DNA from 3 places in the Salicola sp. AFF1 genome. Region 2 is predicted to be linked to each of the others. Evidence: predicted binding sites of a transcription regulator. Region 2 holds the regulator's gene; each other region holds the start of a gene.

What was found. The regulator sigma-54, encoded in region 2, starts transcription at its own class of promoters, with help from an activator protein. The targets are predictions, from matches to a motif close to TGGCACNNNNNTTGCTNT.
Region 1: AC1RQI_RS00385 (TorF family putative porin) is a predicted target of sigma-54. The motif match lies at 3,032-3,049, and genes of this name have one in related genera.
Region 3: atzF (allophanate hydrolase) is a predicted target of sigma-54. The motif match lies at 1,708-1,725, and genes of this name have one in related genera.

Annotation. Positions count from the first base shown of each region.
Region 1 is NZ_JBXAYL010000001.1:65,629-71,077, forward strand. It holds gene typA (translational GTPase TypA) at 1-1,226, shown strand, start outside; gene pip (prolyl aminopeptidase) at 1,266-2,234, shown strand; gene AC1RQI_RS00385 (TorF family putative porin) at 2,273-2,971, opposite strand; gene dtd (D-aminoacyl-tRNA deacylase) at 3,251-3,709, shown strand; gene AC1RQI_RS00395 (porin) at 3,783-4,871, shown strand; gene AC1RQI_RS00400 (CYTH domain-containing protein) at 4,875-5,449, shown strand, end outside.
Region 2 is NZ_JBXAYL010000004.1:118,912-124,360, forward strand. It holds gene AC1RQI_RS04080 (ComEA family DNA-binding protein) at 1-142, opposite strand, end outside; gene yjgA (ribosome biogenesis factor YjgA) at 403-927, opposite strand; gene AC1RQI_RS04090 (HPr family phosphocarrier protein) at 924-1,193, opposite strand; gene rapZ (RNase adapter RapZ) at 1,209-2,081, opposite strand; gene ptsN (PTS IIA-like nitrogen regulatory protein PtsN) at 2,116-2,595, opposite strand; gene hpf (ribosome hibernation-promoting factor, HPF/YfiA family) at 2,611-2,919, opposite strand; gene AC1RQI_RS04110 (RNA polymerase factor sigma-54) at 2,986-4,536, opposite strand; gene lptB (LPS export ABC transporter ATP-binding protein) at 4,686-5,411, opposite strand; gene lptA (lipopolysaccharide transport periplasmic protein LptA) at 5,420-5,449, opposite strand, start outside.
Region 3 is NZ_JBXAYL010000010.1:5,604-11,052, forward strand. It holds gene atzF (allophanate hydrolase) at 1-1,669, opposite strand, end outside; gene urtA (urea ABC transporter substrate-binding protein) at 2,116-3,429, shown strand; gene urtB (urea ABC transporter permease subunit UrtB) at 3,491-5,182, shown strand; gene urtC (urea ABC transporter permease subunit UrtC) at 5,201-5,449, shown strand, end outside.

The DNA.
Region 1 (5,449 bases), on a different contig from region 2:
CCCCGACCGTGGATCCGGATGCCTCGCTGCAGATGCAGGTGTCGTCCCTGGACTACGACCCCTATGTGGGCGTTCTGGGTGTTGGCCGGATCAAGGGCGGCCAGATGCGGCCTGGCCAGCAGGTGACGGTGGTCAACCGCGAAGGCGAGCAGCGCAACGCCAAGCTGCTGGAAGTTAAAGGCTTCCTCGGCCTCAACCGCGTGAATGTGGACGAGGCTAACGCCGGCGACATCGTTTGCATCTCCGGCATCAACAACCTGCGGATCTCGGATACGATCTGCAGTCGCGAAGCACCGGAGGCCATGACGCCGCTGACGGTGGATGAGCCCACGGTGAGCATGACCTTCCAGGTGAATGACTCACCCTTCGCCGGTCTCGACGGCAAGTACGTGACCAGCCGCCAGATCAAGGAGCGCCTCGAACAGGAGCTTCTGCACAACGTGGCCCTGCGTGTGGAGCAGGGTGACGCGGCCGAGAAATTCAGCGTCTCCGGGCGCGGTGAGCTCCACCTGTCGGTGTTGATCGAGAACATGCGTCGTGAAGGCTTCGAGCTGGGCGTTTCCCGCCCGGAAGTGGTGCAGCGTAATAACAACGGCACCACCGAAGAGCCTTACGAGCAGGTGGTTGTGGACATCGAGGAGCAGCATCAGGGCTCGCTGATGGAAGAAATGGGTAACCGTCGGGCCGAGATGCAGAACATGGTTCCCGACGGGCGTGGCCGCGTGCGCATTGATTTCATCATGCCAGCGCGTGGGCTGATCGGCTTCCGCTCCCAGTTCCTGACCCTGACCCAGGGCTCCGGCCTCCTGACCCATGTGTTCGACCACTGGGGCCCGGTTAAAGGTGGCATGGCCGAGCACCGTCACAACGGCGCCATCATCTCCATGGTTAAGGGCACCACTACTGCCTACTCCCTGTTCACGCACCAGGATCGTGGCCGGTTGATGGTTGGTCCCGGCGCTGAAGTCTACGAGGGCATGGTTATTGGTATTCACAGCCGCGAGAACGACCTGACCGTTAACCCCACAAAAGGCAAGCAGCTGACCAACGTGCGGGCTGCCGGGACGGACGAGAACCTGGTGCTGACCCCGCCCATGGAGATGACCCTCGAGAACGCACTGGAGTTCATTGATGACGATGAGCTTGTGGAAGTGACGCCGAATCATCTGAGGATCCGCAAGAAGCACCTGACCGAGGTGGAGCGCAAGCGCGCCAGCAAGAAATAATAGTTGGCCGAAGCAGCCCCGGGCGCCTAGACTTGGGGCATGTTGACGCTCTACCCGGAAATCGCGCCCTATGCCACCCATCGCCTGGACGTGGGCGATGGCCACAGCCTATATCTGGAGGAAGCCGGGAATCCCGAGGGGATTCCCGTGCTTGTGGTTCACGGGGGGCCGGGGGCGGGCAGTGACCCTGCAGCCCGCCGCTTCTTTGATGCCGAACGCTACCGCATCATCCTCTTTGATCAGCGCGGCTCTGGCCGCTCCACGCCCTTTGCCTCTGTAATCAATAACACCACCAGCCACCTTCTGGCGGACATGGAACGCATCCGTGCGTTTCTAGGTATTGAGCGGTGGCTGCTTTTCGGCGGCTCCTGGGGCGCGACGCTGAGCCTGCTCTACACCCAGTCACAGCCGGAACGGGTTCTGGGATTGGTGCTGCGCGGTATCTTCCTTTGCCGGCAACGCGACATCAACTGGTTCCTTCATGACGGCGCGAGCCGTATCTTTCCGGACTACTGGGAAGACTTCATCAGCCTCGTCCCCGAAAGCGGCAGACAGGACCTGGTCCAGGCCTACCACCGCCTGCTCCACAGTGATAATGAGCTGCAGCGGCTCCAGGCCGCCCGCACCTGGGCCATCTGGGAAGCCCGTTGCGCCACCCTGCATCCCAGCCCGGCGGCCGTGGAGCGTTTTGGACACGCGCACCTCGCGCTCTCGCTGGCGCGCATCGAGTGCCACTATTTTCTGAACGGCGGTTTCATCGAGGAAAACCGCATAATGGATAATATTGGGTCTATGCGTGACAAGCCGGCCCGGCTTGTTCATGGCCGATACGACATGGTCTGCCCGGTTGAAAACGCCCTGACCCTGCACAGTGCCTGGCCGGAGGCTGCGCTCTCATTGGTGCGCGATGCCGGTCATGCCGCCTCGGAACCGCCCATCGTGGATGCGCTGATTCATGCTACCGACGCGATGAGTGATCGCTTCGGCCCTGAATTCGGGTTTCAGTAGACCGGGCCGCCCTGCAGGCGGCCGGGGTTCGGGAGGGGTTAAAGGCTGAAGGATTTGGCGTAGGTGGCCTTCAGAAGGGTGGTGCGACGGGTACCATCACTGTTGTCAGCGTCCAGGAGGGTGCTGGCCGTGAAGGAGAGTTCGTCATTGAACTGGAAGCTGATATCAAGGTGGGTCATGTCCTCGCCATAGGTGGGGCTTGGTGAGTCCTCGTCAAAGCTGTGCCGGCCAAGCGTCGCGCTGAACGCGTTATAGCTGTAGCTTGCGGTCATGTACTGGTAATCGGCGCTGGTGATGTCGTGAAAATAGCTCAGCCCCACGTCATAGGCGTTGACGCTTACGATGGCTTCACTGAAATCCGCGAAGCCGGTCTGGCTGATGCTCCTGTCCTGTTCCGGGTAGATGTAGTTCACAACGCTGGCATCCACTGAGATGTCCTCGGTGAGGTCCGTGCCGTAGCCAGCGTAGAGGTCGTACTCCTGGCCGGCGGCACTGTCGCCGCTGGATGCCCAGACGCCCGCGTAAGCGCCCATGCCGCTAGCGACATCCAGACTGCCCGTGACCTGAGCGTCTCCTGCGCCAAGGTCGGTCCCCCGCCACAGGTAGATGTTGGACGCGGAAAAGCCCGCGGTCACGCTGGGCTCAGCCGCGCTGGCCTGGGTCGCGCCAGCAAGGGCGCCCGCGCCGAGCAGGCTGGCAGTCAGGCAGGTCGCAAGACGGAAATTGGGTGTTTGCATGATTGGAGCCTCCGTTGGCTGATTCCTCTGGGTTACGTTGCCGTGCAACTGGTCTGCGTTGGAGCAGGTGCTGTGCCTGATGCTGCAAAAGGCAATAAAAACAACGGTTAATGGCCTTTGGGGCGCTGTCTGTTCCGTTTCAGGGCGGGTTCGCCCGGCTGCTGGTAACCCGAAACAGGGCACACTTAGGGCCAGCGCCTGCTTTTGGTGCATCCTTCCCCGGTGAGGGGAGGAGTGGCACCATCAGGCGCTTGGTCTGCATCAAAGGGAGGAGCGGTTTTGAAAAGTCTGATTCAGCGTGTCAGCAGTGCCAGCGTCAGCATTGATGGAGAGATCGTGGGCGAGATTGGCTACGGCCTGCTGCTGTTTCTGGGGGTTGAGAAAACCGACGGTGCCTCTGAGCAGGGCCGGATGCTGGAGCGAGTGCTGGAATACCGTGTCTTTCCCGATGAACACGGGCGCATGAACCGCAGCCTGCGCGATTGTGGCAGTGATCTGCTGATCGTACCCCAGTTCACACTGGTTGCGGACACTCGCAAGGGCAGCCGCCCCTCCTTTTCCGCCGCAGCCCCGCCCGAGCGGGGTGAGCACTGGTTCAATGCCTTTGTCGAGGCGGCAAAACAGGCGGTGGATGTGGCCCCGCCCGGGATAGGGCATCTCGCCACCGGTCGTTTTGGTGCGGACATGCAGGTACAGCTGGTTAATGACGGACCGGTAACCTTTCTTCTGGAAGTCTAGGGCAGCCGGGCATTTCTTTAGTCGGTCCGGGCATAGTGGTATTCTGCCGGCACTGATCATACGAGGGGGTTCCATGAAGCAGAAAGGATTGGTTTTGGCGCTGGCCGTGGTTGCGGCTGGCGGAGTCCAGGCCCAGGAACGCAGTGGCGATAGCGAACTGACGCTCGCCGAGGTGGACGCACTCACCCACAGGCTGGATACCCTGCCCGAGATCTATGGCCAGCTGGGGCTGGTGATGGAGCACCGGGATAGGGAAAACGTACCGGGTAGTGAAACCGCCTTCCGGGACAGTAACTCCTGGATCGGCCTGCGAGGCACCACCGAGCTCATGCCGGGAACGGAAGGCTTTTTCCGTGCCGAATGGGCGTCGATCCCCTCCGCCGATGACGACGATGAGCGCATGTTCGATGAGCACATGGAATACGCCTACATCGGCCTGGAAGGTGATTTCGGCCGCCTCTGGGGGGGCGTGGACGACACCATCTACGAACAGAAGCTGGATCACGTGGCGAACTTCTTTGAAGGCGAATACCGTGATGAAGACGGAAACTCGGAGCGCCACCTGTTTGGCCCCTATACCACGGGTCGGACCCGACTGGTTCAATACTCGTCCCCTTCCTGGGGGGATCTCCGCCTGCACGGCGCCGTTCAGCTGAAGGAAGACAGGAGTCCGGAAGTCCAGAGCGGTGATGAAAAGGAAGAGCGGCCTTATCAGGCTGTCCTGAGCTATACGCCCGGTCACTGGGAATGGGCTCTGGGTATGGATTCCAATGATGGCGGCGATGTGGTGCCGGCGGGCGCATCCCAAGCCGAGCAGCTCCGTCAGGAGAATGAGAACACCTATGGCGCCCGGATGACGTACCAGGGCGAGGGCTGGCTCCTGACCGCCCAGTATCAGCACCGCAAGGATGTTGCCAGCGTCGCGTCCCTTCTGAGCAGTTACCACATTGGCCCCAATCGTTTCTCGATCGCCTGGGAGCGCGAGCGTAACGAGCTGGCGCCCGGGACCACCGCCACGGAAACCACCAACGCGTACACCGCTCAGGTGCTGCATGACCTCACTGAATCCATGGCGATTTACGTAGAAGGGTACAAAACGTATTCGGACGAACAGACCCCGCACCAGTACGACCTGATGGTCGGCGCCCAGTACCGGTTCTGAACCATGAGCGAGACAGAGCTCAAACTCAGCATGACCCCTGCCAACCTGGATCGGGCCGGGGGCTGGCTGAGCACCAAAGGGGCTGTGGAGCAGGGCGCCCCCCTGGAACTGCTCAACCGCTATTACGACACCCCGGAAGGGGCACTCAATAGGGAACGGGTTGCCCTTCGCGTGCGTGCTACGGGTAGCGGTTACATCCAGACGCTCAAGACCCAGGGTCAGCTCCAGGGCGCCGCCCTTGCCCGGAAGGAGTGGGAATGGCCAAGACCGGACGCATCCCTGGACCTGACGCTGCTGGACGATACACCCATGGCCGGGCATCCCGCACTGGCCCACCTGGAGCCGGTGTTTGATACGGACTTCCAGCGCCGTGTGCTGATGCTGGACTGGTCCGGCAACGGCCAGTGGGCACGCATCGAATGTGCCCTGGACGACGGCGTGATCCGGGCCGGCGGGCGGGAGCAGCCACTGTGCGAGCTGGAGCTGGAACTGGTGGAAGGCGACCCGGCCGTGCTGGCCCATGTGGCCACGGTACTGACCCAAAGCGTTCCGGCGTTGCTCAACAGCATCAGCAAAGC
Region 2 (5,449 bases):
CCTCTGCCAGGCGGTCAGCGCTGGCGGTGTTGATGTTGACCGTTTCCGCCTTGTCCGCGGTTTCCTGGGCGATCCCCGGCATGGCAAGAAGGACGAGCGCGAGCGCCAGCACGCGGGTGCTTGCTGATAGGATTGCATTCATGGTGATGAGCTCCTGTCTGTTCCTGTTTGGATGGGCACGGAACAGTCCCGGAGAGGGCGGTAACGAGGCGAGTGAGGTGGTCCAGGCAGGCGACGTCCTTGGCACCCGCGCTGTCCCGTCCCTGCCCGTTTCCCTGGGCAACTGTCCGTCCCTGCGATCAGGCGCGTCCTGCACCGTTGTGTGTCCCTACTGGTGCTTATTTTACGCGGTGCGAGCGTGAGGCAAATAGGAAATCGCTGACCCATGCTGTAAGCGATTTCCTACAATGACTCCCCCTCATCAATGCGTTCCCTGAGGTAACGATAGAGGCGCCGGCGAGGGCTGTTGCGGTCCCCGTCGCCCGACTGCCTGGCGGCGTTGCGGATCAGCTGGCGCAGGTGCTGGCCATCGGTTTGGGGATATCGGCTCATGAACTCCGTCAGCGCCTGTTTGCCTTCGTTGAGAAGGCGCTCGCGCCAGCGTTCGGTCATGTGCAGTCGCCGGGTGTGTTCGGGGGTGCCGTGCGTCTGGCCGGCCACGGCCTGGCGCAGGGCCTGTTCGTCTTCCTCCAGAATGCGCCGGCCCAGGTAGTGGAGCTTGCGGCGTCTCGGCTCGCCATCCTGCAGGGTTCGAAGCGCCAGAAGCTCTTCAATCAGGGCTGTTGAGGCAGGCAATTGGTGAATCCGCATCTCTGGCAGCGCAGCCAGCGCTGAGGCCAGTTCCCGCAGTTCCTGCAGTTCCCGTTTGGCCTGGCTTTTGGTGGGCAGTGCTTCCGGCTGTTGCCCTGTGGTGTCAGTATCACTCATTCGTCTTCATCAAACCGGTTGTTGATCAGTTCCACCAGGGCATCCCGGGCGCTCGCTTCATCGTCGCCGTCAATGACCAGCTCGATGTCTGTGCCACAGCTGGCTGCCAGCATCATAACGGACATGATGCTTTTGGCATCCACCTCCCGGTCATCGCGGACCAGGTGGATGCTGCTGTCAAACTGTTCGGCACAGCTCACGAGTTTGGCGGCGGCGCGGGCATGCAGCCCGAGTTTGTTGATGATGGTGACGGTGTCTCGGATCATGTGCGTTTCCGCTGTTCAGGGCGTCGGTGGCGCGTCAGGCAGCTCTGTGTGTCGGACCTGGACGGTGCTGAACGCGCGCCGCAGGTGATTCGCCAGTTCTTCGGCCATATAGACTGATCGGTGCTGGCCGCCGGTACAGCCTATGGAGACGGTCATGTAGGAGCGGTTGACCGTGTGGAATGCCGGCAGCCAGCGGTCCAGAAATCCCTTGATATCACCGAGCAGGGCGTCCGTTCCGGGTTGGCCCTTGAGGTACTCGCGGATGGGGGCGTCCAGTCCGGTGTAGCTGCGGAGCGAGTCATCCCAGAAGGGATTGGGCAGGCAGCGCACATCGAAGACGAAATCGGAATCAATGGGAACGCCGTGCTTATAGCCGAAGGACTGGATCAACAGCGCCATCTGTTGTTCGTCACGCCCGACGATGCGTTCACGCACCATGTCTCGCAGTTCGTACATGGAGCGTTCAGTGGTATCGATATGCAGGTCCGCCAGTCGCGCAATCGGTTCCAGCAGGCTCTTTTCATCCTGGATCGCCTCGGAAAGGGAGCGGGCGGAGGTGCTCAGCGGATGCTTGCGCCGTGTCTGGTGGAAGCGCTGCAGCAGGATGCTGTCCGCCGCATCCAGGTAGATGATTTCCACCCTCAGCTCTGGATGCTGGAGCTGGCGGTAGAGGTTTTCAAAATCGGCGATGTCCGCGGAGAGGTTGCGCGCGTCAATGCTGACCGCGACGTCGCGTTGCTGCTCATCGGATTCCAGGGCCTTGCGTGTCAGCGGCTGGAGCAGCCCGATGGGCAGGTTGTCGATGCAGTAATAGCCAAGGTCTTCCAGTACATGCAGGGCCGTGCTTTTGCCGGAGCCCGAGCGGCCGCTTACGATGGTCAGTTTCACAGGCCGATCTCCCGCCGTGTGGGTAAGGGCGACGTTACTGGGACGCTTTTTCGCTGGCGACGATCAGGTCGTACAGTTCCTGCGAGTCCTGGCACTGGCGCAGGCGCCGGCACAGGCTGCGGTCATTGAACTTCTCGGCCAGCTGGCTGAGCAGTTCCAGGTGCTCACTGGTGGCATTCTGCGGCACCAGGAGCACGAACAGCAGGTCCACCGGTTCACTGTCGATGGCATCAAAGTTGATGGGGGCGTCCAGCGTCAGTAGCGCGCCTACTACGCGCTTACAGTCTTCCAGCCGGCAGTGCGGGATGGCGATGCCTTGCCCGATGCCGGTGCTGCCAAGACGCTCCCGTGCAACCAGATTATTGAAGATCTGGTTTTCCTCAAGCTCCGGGTAGTGCTGGGCTACTCTCTCGGCAATGGTCTCGAGGATGCGCTTCTTGCTGGTCCCCGGAACGCCACAGAGGGCCAGCTCCGGGGCAAGAATGGATTCGATGGACAGTGATGAATGGACCATGGATACCGCTTGGGATCAGCGGGTGGCCGCACCGTGCTGGCGTTCCACCTGCTTTTCCTTGTGTTTGAGAATTTGCCGGTCAAGCTTGTCCACAAGCTGATCGATCGCCGCGTACATATCGTCGTGCTGGGCCTTGGCGTTGATGTCGCCCCCGGTAACGTGGAGCGTGGCTTCGGCGGTCTGCCTTTGCTTGACCACCGACAGCGTCACCTGGGTGTTGCTGATCTGGTCCGTATGCCGTTCAAGTTTTTCCATCTTGCTCCGGACATAGTCCTTCAGGGCTTCTGTCAGCTCGATGTGGTGACCTGAAATGTTGAGTTGCATAGTCCGCTCCTGTTGTCGCTTAGGCCCGGCCACCGGAAGGTGGCCATCATACAGGCGTCAGGCCCTCTAGACGAGACGTTTGCGCTCGTTTGAGGGCGGGATGTGCATCGCCTCGCGGTATTTGGCAACCGTTCGGCGCGCCACATTGATGCCCTGGTCACTGAGTATAGTCGCTATGCGGTTGTCACTCAGCGGTTTCCGGCTTTCCTCCTCGTTGATGAGCTTGCGGATCATGGCGCGGATGGCGGTGGATGAGCATTCGCCGCCTTCGTCCGTGCTCACGTGACTGGAGAAGAAATACTTGAGCTCGTAAATGCCCCTGGGGGTATGCATGTACTTCTGGGTGGTGACACGGGAAATGGTGGACTCATGCATGTCCACAGCCTGGGCGATCTCGGAGAGGATCAGCGGCTTCATCGCTTCCTCGCCTTCCTCGAAGAACTTCTGTTGATGATCGACGATCTGGGAGGCGACTTTCAACAGCGTCTCGTTACGGCTCTGAAGACTTTTGATGAACCACTTCGCTTCCTGGAGCTGATCCTTCAGGTAGGTGTTGTCGGCGCTGGCATCGGACTGGCGGATGAGCGACGCATACAGGTTGTTCACCTGGAGCCGGGGGGCGATTTCCGGATTGAGTTCAATTTTCCAGCGTCCTTCCTGGCGGGAGACGATGACGTCCGGGACCACGTACTCCGTTTCGTCCTCACCGATGGCATCACCGGGGCGCGGGTTAAGGCTCTGGATCAGGCCCAGAACCTCCTTGAGTTGCGCTTCGCTGAGACGGCTGCGGCGCATGAGCTGGCGGTAGTCCCGGTTGCCGAGCAGCTGAATGTAATGGCTGACGACCAGCCGTGCCTGCTTGAGCCAGGGGGTGTCCGGGGGCAGCTGGTTGAGCTGGATCAGCAGGCATTCCCGCAGGTCCCGCGCGGCAACGCCGGGCGGATCAAAGTGCTGGATGCGGTGCAGGACCGCCTCGACTTCGTCCATTTCCAGCGGGTCTTCGTCGTCCGCCGCACTGAGCCCCTGGTGGATTTCTTCCAGGCCCTGGGTCAGATAGCCGGCGTTGTCGGTGGCATCAACCAGAGCATGGGCGATGACCCGGTCGCGCTCGGACATGGGAGTGAGGTTGAGTTGCCAGAGCAGGTGATCCTGAAGGGTTTCGCCGCGGCTGTTGCGGCTCTCGAAATCCATTTCGCTGCCATCGTCTTCGGGGCGTGAGGCAGCGGGAGTGGCGGGAGCGCTCTGGTAGACGTCATCCCAGGCGGTATCCACGGGCAGGTTGTCGGGGATCTCGCTGTTGTCCTGCCAGTTCTCGTTCTCCGAGCTGCTGGCGTCGGTATTGCTGGTACTCGGCTCCTCTCCCCCTTCGCCGGTGGTTTCAGCGCTTTCATGGTCGCCGTCGCCGCTGTCCGCTGCCTGATCGGCCTCAGTATCGGTGTCGGTATCCGTCTCCGCCTCGGCTTCCTCGGCGGTTTCAAGCATGGGGTTGGATTCCAGCTGTTGCTGGATTTCCTGCTGCAGGTCGAGAGTGGAGAGCTGGAGTAACCGTATTGCCTGCTGCAGCTGGGGCGTCATGGTGAGCTGTTGGCCCATCTTCAACTGCAGGGACGCTTTCATGACCATCGACTGCTTTCCCGTTCCCGATTGTCCAGCATTTAGAAACCTTAATGGGTCCTCCAGAGGACCGGCAGGGATTTTGCTTACCCCTTCTGGATCGAGTGTACAGGCGAACTGGGCAGGGCGACAACGGTTCCAGAGTGCACGTGTTACAGACGGAACTCGTCGCCCAGGTAGACTTCCTTGACCTGCTGGTTGGCAAGGATGTCCTCGGCGGTGCCGGAGGCGATGATGTGGCCTTCGCTGACGATGTAGGCGGTCTCACAGATGTCGAGCGTTTCGCGCACATTGTGGTCGGTGATCAGCACCCCAATGCCGCGGTCACGTACCTGGCGCACGATCTGCTTGATGTCGCTGACCGAGATCGGATCCACGCCAGCAAAGGGCTCATCCAGCAGGATGAAAGCCGGTTCCACGGCCAGGGCGCGGGCGATTTCGGCGCGTCGGCGCTCCCCGCCGGATAGGCTCATCCCAAGGCTGTTGCGGATGTGGCTGATGTGGAATTCACGTAACAGCGCTTCCATGCGCTCTTGCCGTTGTGCCTTCGTAAGGTCGCTGCGTGTTTGCAGGATGGCCATGAGGTTCTCCGCCACCGTCAGGCGCCGGAAGACCGAAGCCTCCTGGGGCAGATAGCCGATGCCTGCCCGGGCCCGGCCGTGCATGGGCAGGTGGGTGATGTCGCGGTTGTCGATCCGGATGCGGCCCCGGTCGTGGGGGACCAGGCCCACAATCATGTAGAAGCAGGTGGTCTTGCCGGCCCCGTTGGGCCCCAGAAGCCCCGCAATCTGGCCACTCTGGATGGCAAGGGAGACGTCCATCACCACTGGGTGGCGGCGGTAGCTCTTGGCCAGGTTCAGGGCTTCCAGTGTCGCCATGGGGGTGCTCAGTTACTGCCGTTGTTGTCAGGGGAATC
Region 3 (5,449 bases), on a different contig from region 2:
CCACGGTTCCCATGCCGAGTGGGTGGGGAATGAGGCTGACGAAGGAGCCGAAGCGGTCCGTCGGCATTTCCCAGACTTCGACTTCCAGCGCGGCGCCGGTGGGATCGCGCCGCAGTCCGGGTTTGGAAGGCGTGGTGCCGGCAAGGGCATAGAGTCGGTAACAGGGCGCGGTGGTGGTGCGGCTAACCAGCCGCGCGCCACGTTCAGTGAGCTGTGGGTTCAGCGCCATGCCGTCGAGGTGGGCGCCCACAACGGTTACCTGGATCGTATGCCCGTCCGGCTCCGGCGCTGCTTCCGGTGGGCGCTCACAGTGGGTGGCGCCAAGTGGCGTGGGCGCGTGGTTGAGCCATTGCGCGCCCAGGGCCTGAAGGTCCTGGTCCCGCCAGGCGCCACTGATCAGGGTGATGCCGAAGGGGAGGCCGTCCTCCCGGAATCCTCCCGGCAGCGCCAGCGCGCACAGGTCGGCCAGGTTCACGAAGTTGGTGTACCGGCCAAGCTGGGCATTGAGACCCACCGGATCGGCGGCGACCGCCTCGATCGAGGGGATCCGGGGGGTCGTCGGCACCAGCAGGGCGTCGATGTCGCTCAGTTCCCGGTCCAGGGACCTGCGCAGCTCCTGCTGGCGGTACAGCCCCTTAAAGGCATCAGTGGCGGTGAACGGTTCCGCGCGGCGGATGATGGAGCGCACCACCGGATTGATACTGTCAGGGTGGGCGTTGATGAAGGCGCCGATGGCGGCATGGCGCTCGGCGATCCAGGGCCCCTCGTACAGGAGTGCGGCCATGGCGTAGAGCGTCGTGAAGTCTTTTTCAATCAGCTCGTAGCCCAGAGCCCGCCACTGCCCGATGGCCTCTTCCCAGGCCGCTTTCTGCGGCTGGTCGCCGTGCCATTCCGTGTTTGAGGGGATGGCCAGGCGGTGAATGGGGCCGGGGGTCCGCAGGGCACAGCCGGGCGCGGCGGTCAGTGCGGGGGAGCGACCGAAGGGATCCGTATTGGGGCCGGACTCCAGGTGGTGACGGATCAGGCCCGCGTCGGTAGTGGTCAGCGCAAAGATGGAGACGCAATCCAGGCTCCGGCAGGCCGGGACAACGCCGCGGATGCTGATGGCCCCGCGTGTTGGCTTGAGTCCGACGATGTTGTTGAGCCCGGCCGGAACACGCCCGGAGCCGGCGGTGTCCGTCCCCAGTGCAAACGGGACGATCCCCCGGGCCACCACGGCAGCGGAACCGGAGCTGGAACCGCCGGCGATGGTGGCGTCATCGAAGGCGTTGGGGACGGCGCCCCAGGGGGAGCGCGTGCCGACCAGGCCCGTTGCGAACTGGTCCAGGTTGGTCTTGCCGATCAGGATGGCGCCGGCGTGCTTGAGTGCCTGCACCACTTCCGCGTCCGCTTCCGGTTGATAGCGGTAATCCGGGCAGGCGGCGGTGGTCTCGAAGCCCAGCGCGTCAATGTTGTCCTTGATGGCAAACGGAACGCCGTACAAAGGCTGATCCGGAGAGGTGGCGTCAATCTGGGCGGCCAGCTGCTCCGGGGTTGCCAGGCTGATCCAGGCTGGATCCGTTGCGTGCTGGGCGTCGAGCAGTGCCCCCAGAAGGGCCCTGGGTGATTCGCCACGGCGGTAGGCGTCCTGCCACTCCGCGATGGTCCATCCCACTGTGGTATTGGCCATGGTGTGAGGTCCCTTGCTTGCTTGTATACAAGAACGCCCAAGCAACGGGTGTGCCACGGTTCTATTTTTTCTGAAATCCGAATAAAAACAGCTTTTTGAAGTGATTCATCGCTTTTTGTGAGGGCGCCGTAACGGCTTGGTGTGCCCTGAATTGGGGAGCTGTGCTCCGGGATAGTGCAAGCCCCATTATTGGCCTGGCGTCTGGCTGGAAGGCTGTAAAAAAGCCTATAAAACAATCGACTATGTCATCATTTACGGAATCCAACCCGCCAGTGTCCGTTTCTGGTCATGCTGGTGCATGGTGCAATTCAATCGTTGGTATTCTGCTCTGAAAAGCTTGTATACAAGTCAGGTTGCTGAAAAAGGGGGAATTTCAGGGTACATGGAACAGTGCCTGCATCAGGGGCCGTGCGTAGGCTTCAATCCTGATGAACAAGGAGATTGCAATGAAAACGCGTGGATCCATCAAAAAAGCCGGTCTTGCCGGTCTGGCCCTGGGCGGGCTGCTCGCCTCGGGCGTGCTTCAAGCCGAGGAAGACCCCATCAAGGTGGGGATTCTCCATTCACTGTCCGGAACCATGGCGATCAGCGAGACCTCGCTGCGCGACGTTGCGCTGATGACCGTTGAGGACATCAACGAACAGGGCGGTCTCCTGGGCCGTAAGCTCAAGCCGGTGGTGAAGGATCCGGCCTCGGACTGGCCCCGCTACGCCGAGCAGGCGCGTGAGCTGATCGAGCGGGACAACGTGGACGTGATTTTTGGTGCCTGGACGTCGGTTTCCCGCGAGTCCGTGCTTCCGGTGCTGGAGGAGCTCAACGGCTTGATGTTCTACCCCGTGCAGTATGAGGGCGAGGAGTCCAACCGCCATGTCTTCTATACCGGGGCGGCACCGAACCAGCAGACGCTGCCGGCGGTGGATTACTTGATGAGCGAGCGCGGCGGCGGTGCCGACCAGTTCTACCTGGTGGGCACCGACTATGTGTTCCCGCGCACCACGAACCGCATCGTGCGCGCCTACCTCAACGCCCAGGGGATCGAGGATGACGCCATCCGTGAGGAGTACTTTCCCTTTGAGCACTCGGACTTCCAAAGCCTTGTCTCGGACATCAAGCGGTTTTCCAAAGGGGGTGACACGGCGGTCATCAATACCATTAACGGCGATTCCAATGTTGCCTTCTATCAGGAGCTGGCAAACCAGGGCGTTGATTCGGTGGACGTGCCGGTGATGGCGACCTCCGTGGGCGAAGAGGAGCTGCGAGGAATGGATGCGGGCCCTCTGGTCGGTCACCTGGCGGCCTGGAACTACTTCATGTCCGTGGACTCGCCGGAGAATGAGGCGTTCACACAGCGTTGGGCGGAATACGTTGAAGCCAATGACCTGCCGGGTGGCAGCGACCGCGTGACCAATGACCCCATGGAGGCGACGCATATTGGCATCCGCATGTGGGCGCAGGCCGTGATGGAGGCGGGAACGAGCGACCCGGACGCCGTGCGCCAGGCGGTTCCCGGCCAGTGCGTGGATGCGCCTTCCGGCTATGAGATCTGCATGGATGAAGAGAACCACCACCTCCATAAACCGGTGTTGATTGGCGAGATCCAGCCGAATGGCCAGTTTGCCACCGTTTGGGAGACCGATGGGCCGATCCGCGCGCAGCCCTGGAGCAAGTATCTCGAGGGCAGTGAGGACAAAAAGGCGGATTGGACCTATCCGTGGGTTTGCGGTGACTGCAAGGCGCCCAGGTACAACCTGGAATTCTAACGCGAGCGAAAGCAGGGCGCCCGGCTGTGATTAGGCCGGGCGCCGGGATCGGGAGTGTTCAATGCGTGGATTGAACGGGATACATATGATGCTGCTGGGCGTTTGGGTGGCCCTGGCCATGGTCACCGTACAGGCCAATGCTGAACAACCAGCGTCGCAGCAGCCAAGCCAGGTGCAGGTACTGACCGAGGGGCTATCAGGCAAAGCGGCTTCCGCCGTCCGCCAGCTGGCGACCGATGACTGGCAGACAGTCAGTGATGCCGTCGATGCGCTGGTTGCGTTGAAGGCGCCAGAGACGCTGCCGGTGCTGAAAGCGCTCAGTGACCGGCGCCTGCATTTTGATGCTCAGGGGCGGGTGTTGATCGAGGCCCCGGAGGGCGAGCGGTACTGGAACGCCATTACCGGGGAGCGGGTGTCGGTTGCGCAGCGGGAACTGTCCCAGCCCGTGCTGACCAATGCCATACGCCGTGGCATACGGCCGCTGATCGGGCGGTTACAGCTGCTGTCCGATGATGTTGCGGAGCGCCGGGCCGGTGCCGAGGAAATGGCGGACCGTCCCAGGCCGGACATGCTGGATACGTTGAAAAAGGTCCGGGAGTCGGAATCGGATCCAGAGGTGCTGCGGCTTCTGGATATTGCCATTGCGCAGCTGCAGCTGGACGCGTCCGACCCGGAAACCCGGCTGCAAGCCGTTAACGTGATTGCTGAGGTACAGGCGGCGCGCATGAAGCCGGCGCTCAACGCATTGCTCGCGCGTGATGCCCAGGGAGAGCCAGTGGAACCCAGTGCCGCCGTACGGGAGGCGGCGCAAGACGCGCTTGCGGCGATAGAGAGGCGCCAGCGCATCGCCCGCTTTATCGGCGACCTGGTGTACGGGCTTTCCATGGGCAGCGTCCTCTTATTGGCGGCGCTGGGCCTGGCGATCATCTTTGGGCTCATGCGGGTGATCAATATGGCGCATGGCGAGCTCCTGATGATCGGCGCCTATACCACCTTCATGGTGCAGAACCTGTTCGCGGCCTTCGCGCCCCAATGGCTGGGTTTCTACCTGTTCGCCGCCATACCTGCCGCGTTTCTGGTGACCGCGGTGGTGGGAATTCTCATGGAGCGGGGCATTATCCGCTTCCTGTACGCCCGTCCACTGGAAACGCTGCTGGCCACCTGGGGCATCAGTCTGATTCTGATGCAGACAACCCGGATGCTGTTCGGTGCCCAGAATGTGCGGGTTGCCAGCCCGGACTGGTTTTCCGGCAGCGTCCAGCTGATGCAGGGCGTGTCGCTGTCCACCTCGCGCGTTGGCGTGATTGGCTTCGCGCTGCTTGTGGTGGCGCTGGTGTGGTTGCTGATGAACCGGACCCGGCTGGGACTGGAAGTGCGCGCGGTGATGCAGAACCGGGAGATGGCCGCGGCCCTGGGGGTTTCGGCCAACCGGGTGGATATGTGGACCTTCGCTACCGGCGCGGGCGTTGCTGGCCTGGGGGGCGTGGCACTGTCCCAGATCGTGAACGTGGGCCCTGAGCTTGGCCAGAACTACATCGTGGACAGTTTCATGGTGGTGGTTCTTGGGGGCGTGGGGAACATCCTGGGCTCGGTGTTTTCGGCACTGGGCCTGGGTGTGTTCTCCAAGTTCCTGGAGCCGGTGGTGGGCGCGGTTCTCGCCAAGATCCTGCTTTTCGTTGCCATCATCGTGTTCATCCAGTGGCGGCCCCAGGGCCTATTCGCCCTCAAGGGCCGGGCTGGCGACGACGACTGACCCAAGGAAGTGATGCTGATGCGACAGCCATTCATAATGCGTTTCTCTGGCCTGCACTCCGGATTCGGCTGGGCCGTGCTGCTGCTTTTGGCCGTGTTTGCGCTCGTTGGCGTGCCGGTACTGAACCAGCTTGTGCCGCCGGACGCCCTGCTGCATGTGCCCAACTGGCTGGTGACCCTGACCGGGCGTTTCCTGTGCCTGGCGCTGGTGGCGCTGGCACTGGACCTGATCTGGGGCTATACCGGCATCCTGTCTCTGGGGCATGGT